Regions from separate parts of the Faecalibacterium sp. i21-0019-B1 genome, predicted to be linked through region 3. Evidence: predicted binding sites of a transcription regulator. Region 3 holds the regulator's gene; each other region holds the start of a gene.
The links. Region 3 encodes HrcA, which represses chaperone genes, less so after heat shock. Its sites were predicted from a motif close to TGTTAGCACTCNNNNNNNNNGAGTGCTAACA; they were not measured.
Positions count from the first base shown of each region.

Region 1: the regulator HrcA is predicted to act here: its motif matches at 1,140-1,170, upstream of ACGHP1_RS04965 (Hsp20/alpha crystallin family protein).
Region 2: the regulator HrcA is predicted to act here: its motif matches at 1,084-1,114, upstream of htpG (molecular chaperone HtpG).

Region 1 is NZ_AP031425.1:1,003,280-1,006,556, forward strand. It holds gene ACGHP1_RS04955 (threonine/serine exporter family protein) at 1-112, opposite strand, end outside; gene ACGHP1_RS04960 (threonine/serine exporter family protein) at 109-879, opposite strand; gene ACGHP1_RS04965 (Hsp20/alpha crystallin family protein) at 1,305-1,775, shown strand; gene ACGHP1_RS04970 (OadG-related small transporter subunit) at 2,118-2,246, opposite strand; gene ACGHP1_RS04975 (sodium ion-translocating decarboxylase subunit beta) at 2,260-3,277, opposite strand, start outside.
Region 2 is NZ_AP031425.1:1,878,996-1,882,272, forward strand. It holds gene ACGHP1_RS09440 (hypothetical protein) at 1-83, opposite strand, end outside; gene ACGHP1_RS09445 (alpha/beta hydrolase) at 198-977, opposite strand; gene htpG (molecular chaperone HtpG) at 1,180-3,108, shown strand; gene ACGHP1_RS09455 (5-bromo-4-chloroindolyl phosphate hydrolysis family protein) at 3,267-3,277, shown strand, end outside.
Region 3 is NZ_AP031425.1:241,765-245,041, reverse strand. It holds gene dnaK (molecular chaperone DnaK) at 1-43, opposite strand, end outside; gene ACGHP1_RS01160 (nucleotide exchange factor GrpE) at 145-774, opposite strand; gene hrcA (heat-inducible transcriptional repressor HrcA) at 771-1,844, opposite strand; gene ACGHP1_RS01150 (stage V sporulation T C-terminal domain-containing protein) at 2,032-2,574, opposite strand; gene ACGHP1_RS01145 (aminoacetone oxidase family FAD-binding enzyme) at 2,802-3,277, shown strand, end outside.

The sequences.
Region 1 (3,277 bases), 760 kb from region 3:
GAAGTCCGCCTACACCGGCGGCGGGTAAGTAGCGCCGGTTCAGATTGAAAATCAGTCCGAAACCGACCGAACCAAGGGCAGCACTGAGCAACTGCGAAAAAACCTGTATCATGCGGAAATTCCTCCCATCAACCAGATGGCGGCCATCATGCCGAGTGCAAGGGTGGCGGCCATCAGAATGGCTTCCACCAGCCGAAGAGAGCCGGAAATAATGTCCCCAAGTAAGATGTCCCGGATGGAATTTGTCAGCATGATGCCGGGAATCAGCAGCATGATGATACCAATCAGAACTTTATCGGCATGAAACTGCATCCCAAAGCGGCAGAGCAGCAGAGTGGAGACACCGCTGAGAAATGATGCTATAAACTGAAATTCTACGCCATTCATACAAAAAGGCGAGAGATAGCGCTCCATCCAGCAAATCAGAACGGCAATGCCGCCGGCCAGCAGGCCGTCCCAGAGATTTCCACCAAAGAAGATGGCAAAACTGGAAGCAGCCAACACACTGCCGGCAAGATGCAGTCTTGGGTCCGGATGCTGTGCCAGAATGGCATTCAGTTGGCGCTGAAACTCTTCTATGGAAGGAGGTGCTGTGCAGATACGGCGGCTGAGCGCATTGAGCTTTTCCAATGTCAGCAGGTCATTGCTGGCAGCGTGACGCAGGCGGCGGGTCTCGGTCTGCGGCGGCAGCGAGGGCATGGTAAGCGTGACCACGATGCTGGATGTGATCACGAATACATTCACATCTTCTGCCCCATAGGCGATTGCGATCCGGTTCAAAGTGTCCTCAACGCGGAATACTTCTGCGCCACTGTTTTGTAAAGCTTCGCCCATTCGGACCAGAATGTGGAGAAAATGACTGATCTCGGTCTCTTCCACAATATCACGCTCTTTTCATCTCGGTTTCCACATTATTATAGCGGGTGGACCGGCAGAACGCAAGACGCTGCAAGGACAGAGAGACTTTTTGATAACTGCATTGTTTACGCGGGCAATGGATCGCCTGGTTCTGAAGAAACGGCTTGCATCCGTTCTGTCACAGCGAAAGACTACGATTGGAGAAGAAAAAATTGAATCCAGTGCAAACGATTTTGCCGAGAATTGCATGAAATATTATAAAAGTATTATTCTTTTATGAATTTTAGCGCTCTACTATTGACACTGCTAATAAACAGTGTTATAACAGTGGCGTGCTCAGGAGAAAGGGGCATGAGGGAACCGCAAGGCTCCCGGGAAGACTCCGCTTCTGATGCACGATCTTGATTTTATGCCCGACCCGAACGCCGGGATTGGAGGGTTGTTTTATGTTTATGCCTGCTGTTTTCCATGAAAATCTGTTCGATGATTTCTTTGATCCGTTCTGGAACGACGGTGCGCTGGAGCGTGCAATGAATCGTGAAGAGCGTGAGACCTTCGGCAAGCGCGGCGCAAACATGATGAAAACCGATGTGAAGCAGACCGCCGATGGCAACTATGATGTGGCTGTTGACCTGCCCGGTTGCAAGAAGGAAGACGTTCAGATGGAGCTGAGCGACGGCTACCTGACCATTCAGGCCGTCCGCAACCACTCCAATGACGAGAAGGACAACAATGGCCGTTATCTGCGCCGTGAGACCTTCTCCGGTACCTGTGCCCGCAGCTTCTATGTGGGTGATGCCGTGAAGAAGGAGGACATCCACGCAAAGTTCGAGGATGGCATCCTGCACATCGTGCTGCCCGCACCGCAGCAGCAGAAGGCTCTGCCTGCGAATCCCAATCTCATTGAAATCGAGTAACGTTTGTGCATCGGTGTGAGGAACACCGGCGCATAGAACCAGCCCCCGGAGAACCGTAAAAAGCTCTTCGGGGGTTTTTGTATTCTGACATCTTTTCGGAAGTGAAAAAGCGTGGTACCCACAACACCGACACGCAAGAGGGCGCAGCAGTCAATCTTTTTGAAACCGCCGTCAAACACGCATAAAAGCGAAAAGAACCCGCTTTCAACATCAAATTGAAGTGAAAGCGGGTTCTTTATTGAAGTGACACCAAGTTGTCACAAAATCACAGCTTTAGAAGGCCTGTGCATCATATTTATATCGATATTTCGCCGTAAATTCGTTTCTACTTGATGGGGTGAATTATTTCCGATTTGTCAGCCGGTTGAGCAGCATCACAGCCAGAACAATGACACCAATGACGAGAAGAATGCCGACCATGCCGATGAGCATCATGGGCAGGGTGGTCATCCACGAAGAAAGATGAAGCATAAGTGTACCTCCGTTAAGCCATCAGGGTCAGAATTAGGCCGCCTGCAATGACGGATGCGATCTGCCCCGAAACGTTGACGCTGATGGAGTACATCAGCAGGAAATTCTGGTTATCTTCTTCCAATCCCATCTTGTTGACCACACGGCCGCTCATGGGGAAGGCGGAGATGCCGGCTGCACCGATCATCGGGTTCAGTTTTTTGCCTTCGGGCAGGAACAGGTTCAGCAGCTTTGCAAACAGCACGCCGCCTGCGGTATCAAAAACGAAGGCTACCAGACCCAGTGCAAGGATGAGCAGGGTATCGGGCCGGACAAACTTGTCAGCGGTCATCTGTCCGGCCACGGTCAGGCCCAGCACGATGGTGATGAGGTTTGCCAGCACATTCTGCGCGGTTTCGCTGAGGGCGTTCAGTACGCCGCACTCCCGCAGCAGGTTGCCGAACATCAGAAAACCAACTAGAGCTACACTGGCAGGAGCTACCATACCGGCAATGATGGTTACAACAATGGGGAACAGAATCTTCGTCAGCTGGCTGACATTGCCCTTTTCATAGGGCATCCGGATGCGGCGGTCCTTCTGAGTGGTCAGCAGTTTAATGACCGGCGGCTGCACGATGGGCACCAGAGCCATGTAACTGTACGCTGCCACCATGATGGCACCAAGGTACTGGGAGTTGAGGGTGTTAGCTACAAAAATGGCGGTGGGACCGTCCGCTGCACCAATGACAGCGATGGAAGCAGCATCCTTCAAATCAAAGAAGAAGCCTGCCAGAAACAGGGTGAAGAAAATACCAAACTGCGCTGCGGCACCAAAGAGCATGAGCCACGGTTTTTCCAGCAGGGGGCCAAAGTCGATCATAGCACCAATGCCGATGAAAAGCAGCAGGGGAAACAGCTCGTTGGACATGCCTGCTTCAAACAGGGCAGAAATGGGGCCTACGGTATCGCCCTGCGTGATGGCACCGGACAGCGGCAGATTGACCAGAATGGCACCAAAGCCCATGGGTAAAAGCAGGCTCGGCTCCATTTTT
Region 2 (3,277 bases), 1.4 Mb from region 3:
TCCGAAAGCTCCCATCCGGTGAGAAAAGCCTGCATCATCAGGTCGCGCACAGAGATGCGCGGCAGGGTCGGGTCCATAACCATAGGTATTTCCTTCTTCCTTTAGTTTGTCCCTGCTGACCAGTATACGTCAAAGGCTTATGCAAGTCAACAGTTTAATTGTGAATTTTTTGTAGGTTCGTTCAAATATATCCAGACTTAACAGACGGAAAAGGCAAAAGTGTCTCCCAGCCATTCCACTGCCAGTTCCACCCAGTGATGCCGGCGGCGGCTGGGTTGGTCCACCTCTGCTGTGCTGATGCTGGTACCGTGCACCCCCTTTTCAAACAGATGCGCCTCGCAGGGCACGCCCGCCCGGTGCAGAGCGTTCACCAGCATCAGGGTGTTCTCCACCGGAACGGTGGCATCCTCCATGGTGGTCCATACGAACACCGGCGGCGTCTGCGGCGTGATCTTATCCTCCAGCCCGAACACCTGCTGTGCCGCCGGGTCGGCGCTGCCCGCCAGCTGCACAAAGCTGCCGCGGTGGGCATACTGCCCTGCCGTGACCACCGGATAGCCCAGAATGACCGCATTGGGCCGGGGCTGGGCCGCTTCGCCGGGAATGTCCAGCACAGCACCGGAAAGGGCCAGGTGGCCGCCCGCTGAAAAGCCGCACACAGCAATTTTTTCCGGCAGGATATGCCACTGGGCCGCGTGCTGCCGCACAAGACCAATAGCCTCGGCCAGCTGGCGCAGCGGCATGTAGTCCTTTGCCTTTTCGCAGATGGCGTAGTCCAGCACAGCGGTGTGGTACCCCGCCGCCGCAAACTGCAGCGCCACCGGGTCGCCCTCACGGGCACTCACATGGGTATAGCCGCCGCCGGGCACCACCAGCACCAATGGCCGGTCAAGCACATTCGGCATCCGCTCACAGCAATCACGCAGATAAACGGTCAGTGTCCCACCGCCGGCCAGTTCCAGCTGTTTCAGCTGCATGATATTTCCTCCTTTTACAGCATCCTTTGCGGTTCATTATAGCACAAAACGAACCATTTTTTAAACTTTTTATGAAAGCCCTTGATTTTTGCTTTTTGTCGGTGTATATTAGCACTCGAAAGTTACGAGTGCTAAGTATTCAAAAGTAATATCCTATTCCGAGTGCTTGGTGCCGAATACAGATAAAAAGAGGTTTTGCATTATGGCTAAGAAAGAATTTCAGGCTGAAAGCAAAAAGCTGATGGATATGATGATCAACTCCATCTACACCAATAAGGAAATTTTCCTGCGCGAGCTGATCTCCAACGCATCGGATGCCATCGATAAGCTCTATTATAAGAGCCTGACCGATCCTTCTGTGGGCATGAACAAGGGCGATTTCCGCATCCTCATCACCCGCGATAAGGAGAACCGCATCCTGACCATTGAGGATAACGGCATCGGCATGACCAAAGAGGAACTTGAGCAGAATCTGGGCACCATTGCTCACTCCGGTTCTCTGGATTTCAAGAAGGACAACAAGGACGAGAACATCGATATCATCGGCCAGTTTGGTGTCGGCTTCTACTCCTCCTTCATGGTAGCCGATAAAGTCACCGTCATTTCCAAGGCTTATGGCTCGGACGAAGCATGGCAGTGGGAGTCCTCCGGTGTGGACGGCTACGAAATGACCCCCGCCCAGAAGGATACCGCAGGCACCCAGATCATCCTGCACATCAAGCCGGATACTGAGACGGACCACTACGACAACTTCCTCGATGAGTACGGCATCGTGGCCATCGTGAAGAAGTACAGCGACTATGTGCGCTATCCCATCCAGATGGAGCGCCAGCACGAGCGCCAGAAGCCGGAACCCGATCCTAAGCCGGAGGACTATAAGCCCGAATGGGAGACTTACACCGAGCTGGAAACTCTGAACAGCATGGTGCCCATCTGGAAAAAGCAGAAGAGCGAAGTGACCGACGAGGAGTACGCGAACTTCTATAAGGAAAAGTTTGGCGATTATACCGACCCCGCCCGCGTCATCGTCAGCCGCACCGAGGGCACTGCAAATTATAATGCCCTGCTGTTCGTACCCAGCCACCGTCCCTACGACTTCTACACCAAGGATTATGAAAAGGGTCTGGCCCTGTACGCATCCGGCGTGCTCATTATGGAGAAGTGCGCCGACCTGCTGCCCGATTACTTCAGCTTCGTCAAGGGCATTGTGGACAGTCAGGATCTGAGCCTGAACATCAGCCGCGAGATGCTGCAGAAGGACAACCAGCTCAAGCTGATCCACAACGCTCTGGAAAAAAAGATCAAGAACGATCTGCACGCCATGCTGGCCAATGACCGCGAGAAGTACGAGGAATTCTGGAAAGAGTTCGGCCGTCAGATCAAGTTCGGTGCTTACTCCGACTACGGCATGCACGCCGAGCTGCTGCGCGACCTGCTGCTGTTCTGGTCTGCCAAGGAGCAGAAGATGGTCACTCTGCAGGAGTATGTAGACAAGATGCCCGCTGAGCAGAAGTATATCTACTTTGCTGCCGGTGATTCTACCGACCGTCTGGCAAAGCTGCCCGCCGCTGAGCTGGTCATGGATAAGGGCTATGACGTCCTGCTGCTGACCGAGGATGTGGATGAGTTCTGCCTGCAGATCCTGCGCACCTATCCCCGCAAGGATGCCGAAGGCAAGGACGGCACCGTGGAGTTCAAGAATGTCAACAGCGGTGATCTGGGCCTTGAGACCGAGGAAGAGAAGAAGGCCGCCGAGGACGCTACCGCTGAGAACAAGAACCTGTTCGATGCCATGAAGGACGCTCTGGACGGCAAGGTGAAAGAGGTCAAGGTCTCTACCCGCCTGAAGAATCACCCTGTGTGCCTGAGTGCTGACGGCCCGCTGTCCATTGAGATGGAAAAAGTGCTGTCCAAGCAGCCCGGCAGCGAAGGCGTAAAGAGCGATAAGGTTCTGGAACTGAATGTCAACCACCCCGTGTTTGCCGTGCTCAAGGCCGCACAGGAGGCCGGTGACACCGACAAGCTCAAGAAGTACAGTGCTCTGCTGTACGCACAGGCTCAGCTGATCGAAGGCCTGCCGGTGGATGATCCCGCCGCCTATGCCGAGGCCGTCTGCAGCCTGATGAAGTAACTTTTTCCGGCAGGCAGCAGACTTACTCCCTTGCTGCTTCCACGCACATCAATATTTCCCCCTTAACAAAAAGGCCGTGCTCCGCTATAATAGAGTGGAACGCGGTCTTTTTCTGTTCTTTTGCCGGACAGTCAGGATAAATTGAGAGGTTTTTGCTCATGCAGCCCAA
Region 3 (3,277 bases):
AGCTGTTGGTAGTACCAAGGTCGATACCAATGATCTTACTCATAATGAAAACTCCTCTCGAAAGAACAAATCGTATTGTTTATGTGATGCTCAAATGTTTGTAAGCGGATGTTATATTCAAAACCCTTTCGGGTTTCTGCTTTGTTATTCGGCCACTACAACGGTCGCATGGCGGACGATCTTATCGCCCAGCTTGTAGCCCTTCTGGTAGACCGTGATGACGGTGCCGCTCTCCTGTCCGTCCGGGGCGGGGATCTGCTGCACTGCATTCATGAAGTTGGGGTCAAAGGGCTTGCCCAGCGCCTCGATCTCCTCCACATGGAGAGCATCCAGCGCCTTGGCGGCCTTGTCCAGCGTCATGGTCACGCCCTTTTTGTAGTTCTCGTCGGTGGTGGGGGCGTTGGCTGCCATCTCCAGCGTATCCAGAATGGGAATGATCTGGTTCACCGCAAAGGAAATGCCATCGTTGAACTTCTGGTCGGCTTCGCGGGTGGAGCGCTTGCGGTAGTTCTCGTACTCCGCTGCCATGCGCAGCAGCTGGTCTTTGGCCTGTGCAGCGTTGGCTTCGGCAGCATCCAGCTTTGCCTTTACGGCTTCCAGCTCACGGGCCTTCTTGTTGAACCAGCCGCCATCCTTCTTCTTGTCATCCTTCGGGTCGGCAGCTTCAGCAGCAGGTTCCTGTTCGGGTGCTGCCTGCTGGGCCTTTTCCTCGGGAGCCGTTTCGGGCTGCTCCGCTTCTTGAGCCGGAGCCGTCTTTTTGGTTTCTTCGCTCATTCCAGATCCTCCTTATAGATCACAGTCCGCCGGGGTGCGGCAGCCTGCGGGGTGTCTTTTCGTTTGCCGCTCATGCCCTCGCCCAGCTGGTCTGCAAAGTAATGCAGCAGCGGCATCAGCTTCTGGAAGGGCATCCGGGTGGGGCCGATCAATGCAATGGAGCCCCACAGGCCTCCGCCCACCAGATACCGGTCGCTCACGATGCACAGGCCCGGGATCTGCGGTTCCAGATCTTCGCCCAGCAGCACGCTCTCACTGCGTTCTGCCGGAGGTGCGATCAGGCCAGCGGCCTGCTCCTCGTCGTTCAGCAGTGTGAGGATGTCGCCCACCTTGCCGTCCAGCTGGGGCCAGTCCAGCAGATACTGCTCGCCGCCCAGAAATACGTGGGGCTTGACGGAATCCTGCAGGATGGCAGCCGCTGCACTGATAACGGGCACCAGCTCCGGGTCGATCTGGCTGCACAGCTCTGCCAGCAGCCGGGTGGAAAGATCCACCGGCGCTACAAAGGTAAGGTTGCGGTTGAGCAGTGCGGCAAGTGCTGCCGCATTCTCGCGGGAAAGACCGGTGCGCACCCGTGCCACACGGGTACGAACGTAACCGGCCGTGGTAACGGCCAGCACAGCCGCTGCGCTGCGGCCCACCTGAACCACTTCATAGTGGGCGATGCACAGGTCTTCGGCACAAGGGGTGCTGATGGCGGCGGTGCAGCCGCTGATGGCGGCCAGCGCCTTGGCGGCACCTGCGGCCAGCTTTTCCGGCTCATGGTCGAGGCTTGCGAACACCGCATCCACACGGGCGCGGCTCACACGATCCAGCGGCTGATCGTCGGTCAGCAGATTATCAAGGTAGTAACGGTAGCCCTTGGCGCTGGGCACACGGCCCGCGCTGGTGTGGGGCTGCTCCAGCAGACCCAGCTTTGTCAGCGCCGCCATCTCATTGCGAAGCGTTGCGCTGGAAACTGCCATGTCAAAGTAGTTTGCCAGCACGCTGCTGCCAACGGGCTCGCCTTCGAGACCATACAGCGCCACGATCGCCTGCAAGACTCGCTGCTTGCGTGCATCCATCGTCATAGCGCCTGCCTCCTTTTTGCGTTCGCTTTGTTTGTTTAGCACTCCTTGTTCCTGAGTGCTAAGACCATTATAGCCAATTTTCCGGTGCTGTCAAGCCCCTTGGAAAAATGTTTTAAAAGATTCATAATTCTGTCATAAACGAAGAAAGCGCCCTCCTTATTGTAAGGAAAGCGCTCCGGCATGTTCTTTACTCTTCCATCTGCCTTGCCAGAAATGCCGCCGCCACATTCACGGCCTTGAGCTGGGCGGCATCCGGCGTGGCCGTGCGGTCTTCGGTCAGCAGGGCCACCACGCCGGTCACATCGCCCGCCGCAATGATGGGTGCGGCGCACAGCACTGCTCGGGGCGAGCCTTCGCAGGGCAGGATGCACTTTTCGGCAATGCCCTCGCTCTGGTACAGCCTGCGGCCATCCATCAGCTTTTCCAGCGGCTGGCTGATGCTGCGGTCGGCCAGCTCCCGCCGGCCGGAGCCGCTCACCGTAAGGATGCGGTCGCGGTCGGCCACCAGTGCGGTCAGCGCAAAGCTTTTGCTGAGCACCTCGGTATACTGGGCCGCTACTGCGTTCATCTCGCCAATGGGCGAATACTTTTTAAAGATCACCTCGCCGTCGCCCGTGGTGAAGATCTCCAGCGGGTCGCCGCGGCGGATGCGCTGGGTGCGGCGGATTTCCTTGGGGATCACCACCCGGCCCAGTTCGTCGATGCGGCGCACGATTCCTGTTGCTTTCATGTTTTTGCTCCTCCGTTTCCTTAAAAATGCCTGCAGCACTAGTATCTGTCAGGCCGGGCCATTTATACCTGCTGCCCCCGCGCAAAAAGACCTGCACGGAAAGCTGCCTCTTCGTTGCGTTTCCGGCAGGGTTCTGCTACAATGATACAAAAAGCCGTTTTCATAAGCACAGCACCCCGCTTATGAAGACAGATCCTAAAATTCTACTGAGAAAGGCAGGTGTCCGGATGCCGAACATCCTCATTCTGGGCGGCGGTGCCGCCGGTCTTGCAGCCGCGCTTGCGGCGGCACAAAGTGCCCCCGCTGCACAGGTCATTGTGCTGGAGCGCAACCCGAAGCCGGGCAAAAAGCTGCTTGCCACCGGCAATGGCCGTTGCAATCTGGATAACACCGGCATTGCGCCGGAGCTGTATTTCACTGCCGACCCGGCAGCACTTCGTCCGCTGCTGGATGCCGTAAATACCGCCGACCCGCTGCGCTGGTTCCGTGCGCTGGGGCTTTATACCCGCACCGACGAAGCGGGCCGGGTGTATCCGTACTCCAATCAGGCGGCGGACGTGCTGGCCCTGCTGGAGCATCACCTTGCACAGCACCATGTGCAGCTGCGCACCGGCTGCACCGTGCGCACCCTGAGCCAGAGCCGCAGCGGCTACGCCGTGCAGTTCGAGACGGCAGAGGGCAGCACCGAGACCCTGCGCGCCGA